DNA from 2 places in the Paenibacillus sp. LC231 genome. Region 1 is predicted to be linked to the other one. Evidence: a T-box and tRNA genes for the amino acid it is inferred to sense, from the RefSeq annotation. Region 1 holds a T-box; the other holds one or more tRNA genes.
The links. A T-box is a leader RNA that pairs with one kind of tRNA and senses whether it is charged. The one in region 1 lies ahead of AK95_RS32640 (glutamine--tRNA ligase/YqeY domain fusion protein), so its partner is inferred to be a tRNA-Gln.
Positions count from the first base shown of each region.

Region 2: it has a tRNA-Gln gene. The T-box ahead of AK95_RS32640 (glutamine--tRNA ligase/YqeY domain fusion protein) is inferred to sense a tRNA for this amino acid. The anticodon was not compared.

Region 1 is NZ_JFOM01000058.1:171,917-176,914, forward strand. It holds gene AK95_RS32635 (pentapeptide repeat-containing protein) at 1-23, shown strand, start outside; gene AK95_RS32640 (glutamine--tRNA ligase/YqeY domain fusion protein) at 166-1,854, opposite strand; T-box leader at 1,933-2,191, opposite strand; gene infC (translation initiation factor IF-3) at 2,288-2,776, opposite strand; gene AK95_RS32650 (metallophosphoesterase family protein) at 2,814-3,563, opposite strand; gene AK95_RS32655 (GNAT family N-acetyltransferase) at 3,586-4,026, opposite strand; gene AK95_RS32660 (elongation factor G) at 4,310-4,998, shown strand, end outside.
Region 2 is NZ_JFOM01000044.1:3-5,000, reverse strand. It holds gene liaF (cell wall-active antibiotics response protein LiaF) at 1-169, opposite strand, end outside; gene AK95_RS23585 (PspA/IM30 family protein) at 339-1,025, opposite strand; gene AK95_RS23580 (PspC domain-containing protein) at 1,027-1,506, opposite strand; gene AK95_RS23575 (PspA/IM30 family protein) at 1,509-2,186, opposite strand; gene AK95_RS23570 (LiaF transmembrane domain-containing protein) at 2,255-2,554, opposite strand; tRNA gene AK95_RS23565 (tRNA-Leu) at 2,980-3,059, opposite strand; tRNA gene AK95_RS23560 (tRNA-Arg) at 3,068-3,144, opposite strand; tRNA gene AK95_RS23555 (tRNA-Cys) at 3,157-3,230, opposite strand; tRNA gene AK95_RS23550 (tRNA-Gly) at 3,242-3,316, opposite strand; tRNA gene AK95_RS23545 (tRNA-Gln) at 3,332-3,406, opposite strand; tRNA gene AK95_RS23540 (tRNA-His) at 3,423-3,498, opposite strand; tRNA gene AK95_RS23535 (tRNA-Trp) at 3,523-3,596, opposite strand; tRNA gene AK95_RS23530 (tRNA-Tyr) at 3,603-3,687, opposite strand; tRNA gene AK95_RS23525 (tRNA-Thr) at 3,692-3,767, opposite strand; tRNA gene AK95_RS23520 (tRNA-Phe) at 3,790-3,865, opposite strand; tRNA gene AK95_RS23515 (tRNA-Asp) at 3,934-4,010, opposite strand; tRNA gene AK95_RS23510 (tRNA-Met) at 4,041-4,117, opposite strand; tRNA gene AK95_RS23505 (tRNA-Val) at 4,205-4,280, opposite strand; tRNA gene AK95_RS23500 (tRNA-Glu) at 4,457-4,531, opposite strand; tRNA gene AK95_RS23495 (tRNA-Ser) at 4,548-4,639, opposite strand; tRNA gene AK95_RS23490 (tRNA-Asn) at 4,645-4,720, opposite strand; partial or broken rRNA gene AK95_RS23485 (23S ribosomal RNA) at 4,877-4,998, opposite strand, start outside.

The sequences.
Region 1 (4,998 bases):
GACCGGACCATTGGACGCGTTAACGCTGAATATATAGGGTAAAAATGCTGATAATTTACTACGAGCACAAAAAGCCGGCAGCTATCTTGCTGCCGGCTCTTTGGTGTTGGCTGAAACTCCTACACTCAACGCTTATATAACCGCTTCGGTTGTAGGAATTATATTTTAATTTCGAATAGGCTTTTTCCATGAATCCTTCAAAGGAACGATACGGTTGAACACCAGACTGTGTTCTGTCGTATACTTGGAATCCACGCAGAAATAGCCGTGTCTGATGAATTGGTACGTTCGGTTCATCGTCGCTGTCTGCATGGAAGGCTCCAAAATGGCGTTTTCGACCCGAATCAATGAATCGGGATTCATGAGCTCCTCCCATATGTTGTCCGATTCAGATAACTCGGCCGAGTCCTTCAGCAGCTTATCATACAAATGAAGTTCCGCCGGGATCCCGTGCTTCGCAGACACCCAATGCAGCGTTGCTTTCACCTTCCGCTCATTAAATCCGCTCCCGCTCTTCGTTAATGGATCATACGTGCAGTGGATCTCCATGATGTCCCCCGTGGCTGGATCTTTCACGACATGTTCGCATTTGATGAAGTAGGCTCCTTTCAGGCGCACTTCCTTGCCAGGAGATAACCGGTGAAATCCAGGAACGGGCTCCTCCATAAAGTCCTCTTGCTCGATGTACAACTCCCGTGAAAAAGGAACCTCCCGCTCACCCAACGTTTCATCATTTTCATGATTCGGTATGGCAAGCATCTCGGTGCAATCTTCTGAAAAATTCGTGATGATCACTTTCAGCGGCTTCATGACGGCCATCGTGTTATAACACCGTTCCTTCAAGTCTTGACGGATATAATGGTCGAGCATGCCCAAGTCCACCAGGCTGTTGCCGCGAGACGCCCCGAGTTCTCCCAGAAAACGCCGGATGCCCTCAGGTGACACGCCTCGCCGCCGTAATCCTTTCAACGTTGGCAGTCTGGGGTCATCCCATCCGTCGACAAAACCTCCCTCCACCAATTCCCTCAGGTATCGCTTGCTCGTTACGTATCCCGAGATATTCAATCTTCCGAATTCCCGCTGCTTCGGAGGCTCCGTCACCTCCAACTCCGTAAGTACCCACTCGTATAACGGTCGATGATCTTTAAATTCGGCTGAGCATAGCGAATGGGTAATTCCTTCGATCCAGTCCTGGATCGGGTGGGCGAAATCATACATCGGATATACACACCACGTTGTTCCTGTCCGGTAATGCTCTGCATGAATGATACGATACAGGACGGGATCTCTCAGATTCATGTTGGGGGACGACATATCGATTTTGGCTCGAAGTACTTTTTCCGACGTATGGAATGCTCCTGCGATCATTTGCTCAAATAACGCCATATTCTCCTCAATGCTGCGCTCCCGAAACGGGCTGTTGATGCCGGCTTCGGTCAGTGTTCCACGGTATTCCGTCATTTGTTCGGGTGTGAGATCGCAGACATAAGCCTTCCCTTTGGCAATGAGTTTCCTGGCCGCTTCAGCGATTTGATCCGCATAATCCGAACCGAAATAAACGTTCGGCTTAAGTCCAAGCCACTCGATATCCTCCTGAATCGCGTGCACATATTTGATATCTTCCTTCAGTGGGTTCGTATCGTCGAACCGAAGATTGAATGTTCCATGAAACCGGCTGGCGATGGAATGATTGATGTAAATCGCATAGGCGCTGCCGATGTGCAGATAGCCGTTAGGCTCCGGCGGAAATCGCGTAGCCACCGGCCTGTTATACACGCTGTTCTCTACATCCTCCTTGATCATCTTGGTCAAGAAATCCACCGTTTCTTCTCCTTTGTTCTTGTCGTCGCTCATACCTGACTCCTCCCTTAAGTTGTTTGATCTGTCTTATTTCCGTCAAAACCAAAAAAATCCCGTCTCCAAGACATAAGTCTTGGGGACGAGATTGGTTTCGCGGTGCCACCCCTATTCGCCGATATCTCACGATACCAGCCTTATCAGGTACGGCCATCACGCGATCGCTTATACCCTAGCTCTATAACAGGAGCTCCTGTCGCACCATCCCTTATCCATAAGTTCCGATGCGCCGCTCAGAGGCTTGGTTCAATGAATGGCTTCCAACTCCTTTTCAGCTTACCGGAGCTCTCTGTAGGGATTCCTGCTCATCTACTCTTCTCTTCATGGCGTTTACAATTTGATCCATAGTATCATCAAAAAAATAAAAAGTAAACCGTAAAACGTCAACTACAATGAAACTCCGATGCAATGAAAAATTTGTCCCGTTCGATTAGATGGGCAGCAGCTTCACCGTAGCCTGCTTGCCGCTGACTTGTATGCCCGTCTCCTTCTTGCCTACCTCAGCCAGATCTTGCACGAGTCGCTCCAGCAGTTTGCGGGCGGCTTCGCCCTCCTTGCCTTGAATGCGAATAACGGGCTGGACGGCTTTGCCCGCTGCCAGCAGCTTATGCATTTGCGACAGCTTGGTGTCATAATCATGCTCTTCGATATGTACGGACAAGCGGAATTCCTTTACTTTCATCGGACCGGCTGAAGCTTGCTGACCCTTCTTCTCTTTCACGGCCTCCTGCTTCGCCTGCCCCCGGCTTACGAGTTTGCATGGCGGGGGACTGCTGAATAGCGAGGTACACACCAAATCGGCTTTGTGACTTTTCGCCAGCGCAAGCGCCTCATCCCTGGAGACGACTCCCAGATCTTCGCCGTTTAAGCCGGTCAGCTCTACTTCGCGTGCTTTTATCTTTTCATTCATCATTAACATGGATAGATCCTCCTATTAAAAGTAGGTGTTCGTTCATTCATTGCTCTGCCTTTGCGTTCACATCATGGTGTATGAACCGAACAGAATGGGTTCGGTATTCCTGCTCTTCCGTGATTTCCAGACAGTTCAGCTGTTTACCGTACACGCACGCTCCATCGATACCGATTTTGTCCCCTTCTCCACAGAACCAAATCTGCTCCGAGTCATGCAGGTTGACCGCTGGCGTATGCCCGAACACCACGGTTTTGTTGATGCCTGTAGGATAATTGAAGAATGGTTCCCGTATCCAGATGAAATCATGCTGAGGCTGCAACTTCCAGTCTTCAACACCCGGATTGATCCCTGCATGCACGAAGATGTGAGTGTCTGTTTCATAGAAGAGAGCCAGCGTATCAAGAAAGGATAGATGATGCTCAAACTGTTTTTTAATATAGGCTTTTCCTTCGTTATATCTGGCACGATCCATTTCACCCTCAAAAAAATCGGCGCCGCAGTAGCTTTCAATCGTATGCCGAGCTCCATTGCGAATCCAGCGCGAGTTCGCTTCATCCGTATCAAACAAAATGGCATCCAGCATCATCTGGTCATGATTTCCGCGAAGAGTGATGGCACCTTCATCCCGCAGTTTCATCACTTGTTCAATGACTTCCCTGCTTTTGAATCCGCGATCCACATAATCCCCGAGCAAGATCAGCTTGTCCTTAGCGGGATTGTACTGCACATCATACAGTAACTGATTGAACTCATCGTAGCAGCCATGAATGTCGCTAATCGCTAATATTCGAATTGCCGTTCCCTCCCTACGCTAATCATATAAAACGATATTTAGCCATCACGTCTCCCCAAGGGGCAATCCCGGCTTCTTTAAACCCGATTTGGGAATATAGCCTTTTTGCATGTACATTCTCGGATTTATAACAGAGCATAACATCGTCTGTTGTATCCGGCGAGTTCCGAATCTCCTCGAGAACCAGACGAATCGCAGGTTTGGCATAATGCAGTCCCTGAAACTTGCCGTCGATCATAAACCGGTAGATCCAGTAGTTATCATCGTGCGGGTGCAGGCCATACATCACAAATCCGATCATCTCTTCATCATGGTAGATCGCACGCGTTTTGAAGCCCTCCATGAATTGAGCTTCCGCTATCGAGTATAGATTGGGGGCAATCCACTTCTCCTGTTCAGGTCTTGGTTTAAGACGGATGCAATCCTCCCAATTGTCCTTATCTATGGCATGAAGTGTTATCAAATGCAAGACTCCTTCAATATATGGTGTATGCCTTTATCCTAATCCAATGCCGACCATTTTTCACGGTATTAAATATGTAAATTCAAATAAGACGCTGCACGTTACCAGATTTAGAGCAAGATAATGAACGATTATAAGTATTTATTACATATTCCGATCAGCTCTCAATGGATAAACTGGAAGTAACTTTTATTTCACACGGAGGCGATATACATGCGGCAATTGAACCATAACTTCCAACGGAAAGGACAACTAACTATGAAACGAATGAGGGTTATGATATATGAAGAACATATTGAATATTGGAGTTTTGGCCCATGTTGATGCCGGTAAAACCACACTAACGGAGCAAATCCTGTTCAGATCCGGCATTATTGACCAAGCAGGCTCCGTTGACCAAGGCAATACCATCACGGATTCGCTGGAGATTGAGCGAAGACGGGGCATCACGATAAAATCCGCTGCAGTATCCTTCATGCTGGGCGATCTAAAAATCAATCTGATCGATACGCCGGGACATGCCGATTTCATCTCGGAGGTCGAGCATTCACTGAGTGTGCTGGATGGCGTCATTCTGGTGATTTCCGCGGTTGAGGGCGTACAGGCCCAGACGCGGGTGCTCATGCAAACGCTGAAAGAACAACGGATTCCCACCCTTCTATTCATGAACAAGATCGATCGAATGGGCGCGAATTACCATAATGTCTTTACCATGATACGGAATCTGCTGGATGAACATATTTGCGAGATGAGCTCTGTAACTCATGAGGGCAGCGCAACCGTTCGGGTAGACGTGGCCGATCCCCATAACGCCGGGTGGGTCGAAATGTTGGCTCTGTCCAATGACGATCTGCTGAACGACTATGTCCAGGATATTCCCATATCACGCGAGCGGCTGCTGGGAGAATTACGCAGGCAAACCCGGCAAGGTAAAGCTTACCCTCTATTTGCAGGATCAGCAGCCAAAGGGAT
Region 2 (4,998 bases), on a different contig from region 1:
CTACTCCGAGCAGAATGTATCCCTTCTTCACATGTCCATGTCTGATCTGAAGGACACCTGCAAACATGAGTAACAGGGCGACAATGGTGAAGAAACCAAACCATCGGCCGAAAAGCATAATAAAACCCAAGCTGATTAAACCAACTGCTATCCAGCGGTTTCTGTCCATGTCGCACCTCCTTGATGACCAAGATATAAGCTCGGAAAAGCCATATCAGTGAGACGTTCCCCACTGTATGGCTTTGCCTGTACTATACGACAATCTCATTCGTATAGCATATCATATGAACATGGTGTTCGAATACGGTTTAATCTTATTTTGCTGACTTGCTAAGGAATTACTCGGACTTCGAAGAATTCCCCATTTTGTTTTTCAAAGCTTGCAGCTGCTCATCCACCTTCAATTGCTTCTCAGCGTCCACGGGGCTTGTGTATACTGCGTTGTTAGGACGGTATGGGGCGCGAAGCACATCAGCTTCTGCTTCCATTTGCATGATTTTTTCCTCCATGCGATGGAAGCCCATCGAAGCACTGCCGCTTTCGATCGTGTGCAGGCTGCTCACTTGAGACATTTGCTTCTTCGCTTTAGCCATTTGAGCGCGGGCAACAAGCTCATTGCGCTTGTTGCGCATTTTGTAGAACTCGTCTTTCATTTCATGCAGCTGAGCTACAAGCTCTTTTGCTTGCGTCTCGGATTGCAGGTGCAATTCCACGTACTCGGTTTCTTTTTGATCGAAATAGATTTTTTCTTCAAGCAGCTTGCGAGCCACTTCTTCTTGACCATTCTTCAGAGCCAATTCAGCTTGAGCTTCACGTTGTGCCGCCATCTTCACAGCCTCATCGACGCGCTGCTTCATACGACGCTCATTAGCCATTTGCTTCGCAACCGTTACCTCTGCTTCATGAATTTCTGCCTCCATGTCGCGCAGGTACTGGTTCAACATTACGATCGGATCCTCTACTTTATCCAGCAGTTCATTCACCGATGCTTTCGTCATATCCTTAATTCTTTTAAATACTCCCATGTTATTTATCTCCCTTCTCATAGTTCGAAAGTTTTTTCTTCAATTCTTCGATTTCTTTTTGCATTGCTTTTCTCTCAATATCCTTCATCATCGCATCCAGATCGGAATCCGTTGACGCGTTGTTTCTTGTGCCATTGGGACGGTCATATTTGGGGCCAAAGCTACTATGCTCATTAGGATAGCCTTGACGTCCATAAGAATCATTATAGCTGTTGTAGCCTGGTCCAGGGCCCGGATGATCGTTGTAACGGTATCCGCCGCCATGTCTGCCCTGTGGACCATACGGATCGTGATAATACGGCTCCTTAGGTACTACAAGGGATGCAATCAGATAGATCAACAGCGTTGTACCGCCTGTAAAAAAGATACTGACTACAAATATGATTCTAAGTAGGGTAGATTCGACTCCGAAATGATCGGATATACCGCCGATCAACCCTGTGAACATTTTGTCTCGGGTGGAACGGTACAATCTAGTCATGGTTACTCCTTTCCGCTGTTATTCAGCTTTTGCTTCAGGCGGGCAAGTTCTTTTTCTAATACAGTGGAGACCGATTCACCAGCCTGTTCCATGTATTCCTGCCCCATGCGGCGTAAATCGCGAAGACTTCTGGCTTCCAGTTCCCAATCGCTGATACGGTCTTCGAGGCGATTGAACATCTTCGGTACGTCATGACCGCCGCCGTAGGAGCCCGTACGTTCATTCATTTTCTGCTGAAGACGAAGGGTTTCCACTCGGGCAACATAATATTGACGTTTGCTGTATACCGTCTGATATTCCATCCGCAGCTCGCCGAGCTGCTCCTCGATTTCTTTTAGCGACTCCAGGCTTGAGGACAACAGGCCTTGATACTGCTCGATCTTTTCCTCATAGATCAGTTTCTCCTGCAATGCCAGCTTGGCAAGATGTTCTTCGCCGGCCTTCAGTGCAAGCAGTGCCTGCTCTTCGCGTTTATATCGCATGGATTCGGCTTGATCCACCTGCTGCTTCAGCTGTCTGGAATGTACTTGGCATTGCTGCTGCAGCTTCTCAGCCTCAGCAATGTCCTGTCTGGTTGAATGTAGGAACTGGTCGATCAATCGAACCGGATCCTGGCTCTGCTCGAGCTTTTCATTCAATGTTGCTACGGTTATGTCTCTTATCCGCCGGAAAACACTCATATTGGCTTAGCCCTCCTCATCTATCATGATCTGTTGTTCATGCATGTTATTTAATGTAGTGGTTTTTATCAATAACGGGGTCTACCATTCTTCAATCGGGACAACCCGTAGATGATCAAGATAATTCCAAAGATCGGACCGATCAGCCAAGACAGTTTACCCATCAACCAGATCACACCGATACCGAGAATAACCCATCCCATCAAGGTGTTACCTCTCCGGATCCCGTAGTATCCCAAAGCGACCATCAGGATTGGAATTAGAAGACTGAACAACCACCCAAGCAGAGGACCGAATACTCCAAGGAGAACCAAGATCCCTACACCAATCAACAGGATACTCATTCCATTTCCTTTTGAATTTCTCATTTATACACCGCCTTTCTGTTGTTTGATCGTTGTTTCTTTTGTTCAACCTTATGACTCTATTCTAGGTAATTTCGAGTTTGGCTAAAACGGCCTGGGGACGGTTTTTGGACCTAGACCTAAGGCGGGGCCTTCTACAGACCTACGTCCAACCCTGCACTGGATCGATGATTCGATGGGTTAGCCTGTGTAGATGAGTTCATCTGGATAATCTTTGTTTTACCTATAAAGAACGTGGTTTCTAATGATAGTTTAGATTTAAGGAGTGTAGCTCGAGGAAGCTCCGAAGGTGATAGAAAAACCCTCGCGATTACTGGAGAGGTAACAAGAAGAATGGAGTCTAATATTAAAATCACGAAGAAGCAATCGATGTAGATGCAACGAAAAAAGGAATGCAGACGTTTAACGTCTACATTCCTTTTAGATGATGCCGGTGAAGGGACTCGAACCCCCACGGTTTCCCTCACGATTTTGAGTCGCGCGCGTCTGCCAATTCCGCCACACCGGCTTACATTATGGCGTGCCCTAAGAGATTCGAACTCCTGACCTTTTGATTCGTAGTCAAACGCTCTATCCAGCTGAGCTAAGGGCACATAAGTTTGTAATGGAGGCGCCACCCAGATTCGAACTGGGGATAAAGCTTTTGCAGAGCTGTGCCTTACCACTTGGCTATGGCGCCAGAAATAAAAATGGAGCGGACGACGGGAATCGAACCCGCGACCCTCGCCTTGGCAAGGCGATGCTCTACCGCTGAGCCACGTCCGCAAACATAAAAATCAATGGCTGGGGATATAGGATTCGAACCTATGCATGACGGAGTCAAAGTCCGTTGCCTTACCGCTTGGCTAATCCCCAATATGATTTTGTAATATGGGGCGATCGAGGGGAATTGAACCCCCGAGTGCCGGAGCCACAATCCGGTGCGTTAACCACTTCGCCACGACCGCCATATTGAAACACTGTGATACGATTGGCAGGGGCAGCAGGAATTGAACCCACACTAACGGTTTTGGAGACCGCTGTTCTACCTTTAAACTATGCCCCTAAAAACTGGTGGAGGATGATGGATTCGAACCACCGAACTCGAAGAGAGCAGATTTACAGTCTGCCGTGTTTAGCCACTTCACTAATCCTCCAGAATGGTGCCGGCGAGAGGACTTGAACCCCCAACCTACTGATTACAAGTCAGTTGCTCTACCAATTGAGCTACACCGGCATATAAAGTTATAAAACGTACATGGTGGCTCGGGACGGAATCGAACCGCCGACACGAGGATTTTCAGTCCTCTGCTCTACCGACTGAGCTACCGAGCCTTAAAGCTCTTCGCGAACTTTGACGGAACCCATATCGGATACTCATCTCATCCCAAAGTTGTAAAGAATGGCGGAACTGACGGGATTCGAACCCGCGATCTCCTGCGTGACAGGCAGGCATGTTAGGCCTCTACACCACAGTTCCACGAGGCATTATCGCTATTGCGATATAAATTGGTTGCGGGGGCAGGATTTGAACCTACGACCTTCGGGTTATGAGCCCGACGAGCTACCGAACTGCTCCACCCCGCGTCATTAAAAGGGTTGCTTGTATGGGGTCCCCGAAAAGTAATCGAAATTACCTACGAAGCATGTGCTTCACTTTTTGGGGATAAATCATGGTGGAGGCTGAGGGGATCGAACCCCCGACCCTCTGCTTGTAAGGCAGATGCTCTCCCAGCTGAGCTAAGCCTCCGTAACAAAGCGACTTTTATTATATCAAAATCTGATATAAGAAGCAAGTGTTTTTTTTAATAAAGTGGTGACCCGTAGGGGATACTCTCACTTCGTTCGAGACTGCGAAGTCTATGCTTACGAAGTTATCCTCCGACGAACCGACGGGATTCTCATCCCCTGATGCAATTAAGAAAGTGGTGACCCGTAGGGGATTCGAACCCCTGTTACCTCCGTGAAAGGGAGGTGTCTTAACCCCTTGACCAACGGGCCTTGCTTAAAATAATAGTGGCGGAGAGAGAGGGATTCGAACCCTCGAGACGCTTTTGGCGCCTACACGATTTCCAATCGTGCTCCTTCGGCCAACTCGGACACCTCTCCATAAATGGCTCCCCGAACAGGACTCGAACCTGTGACAACTCGATTAACAGTCGAGTGCTCTACCAACTGAGCTATCAGGGAACAATATTCAATTCAAGTGATTGATCACCTGAAAACTAGATACGAAACGATCTTTGCAGCACATTAGAATTCGTAGCATTCACCCGATGTGGTATCGGGGTCCCCGGAAAGTATTCGGCGTTGCTTCAAAGCTTCGCTTCACTTTTTGGGGTGATTTTGGATAAGCCCTCGACCGATTAGTATTGGTCAGCTCCATGCATTGCTGCACTTCCACCTCCAACCTATCTACCTCGTCGTCTTCAAGGGGTCTTACTAGTTGGGAAATCTCATCTTGAGGG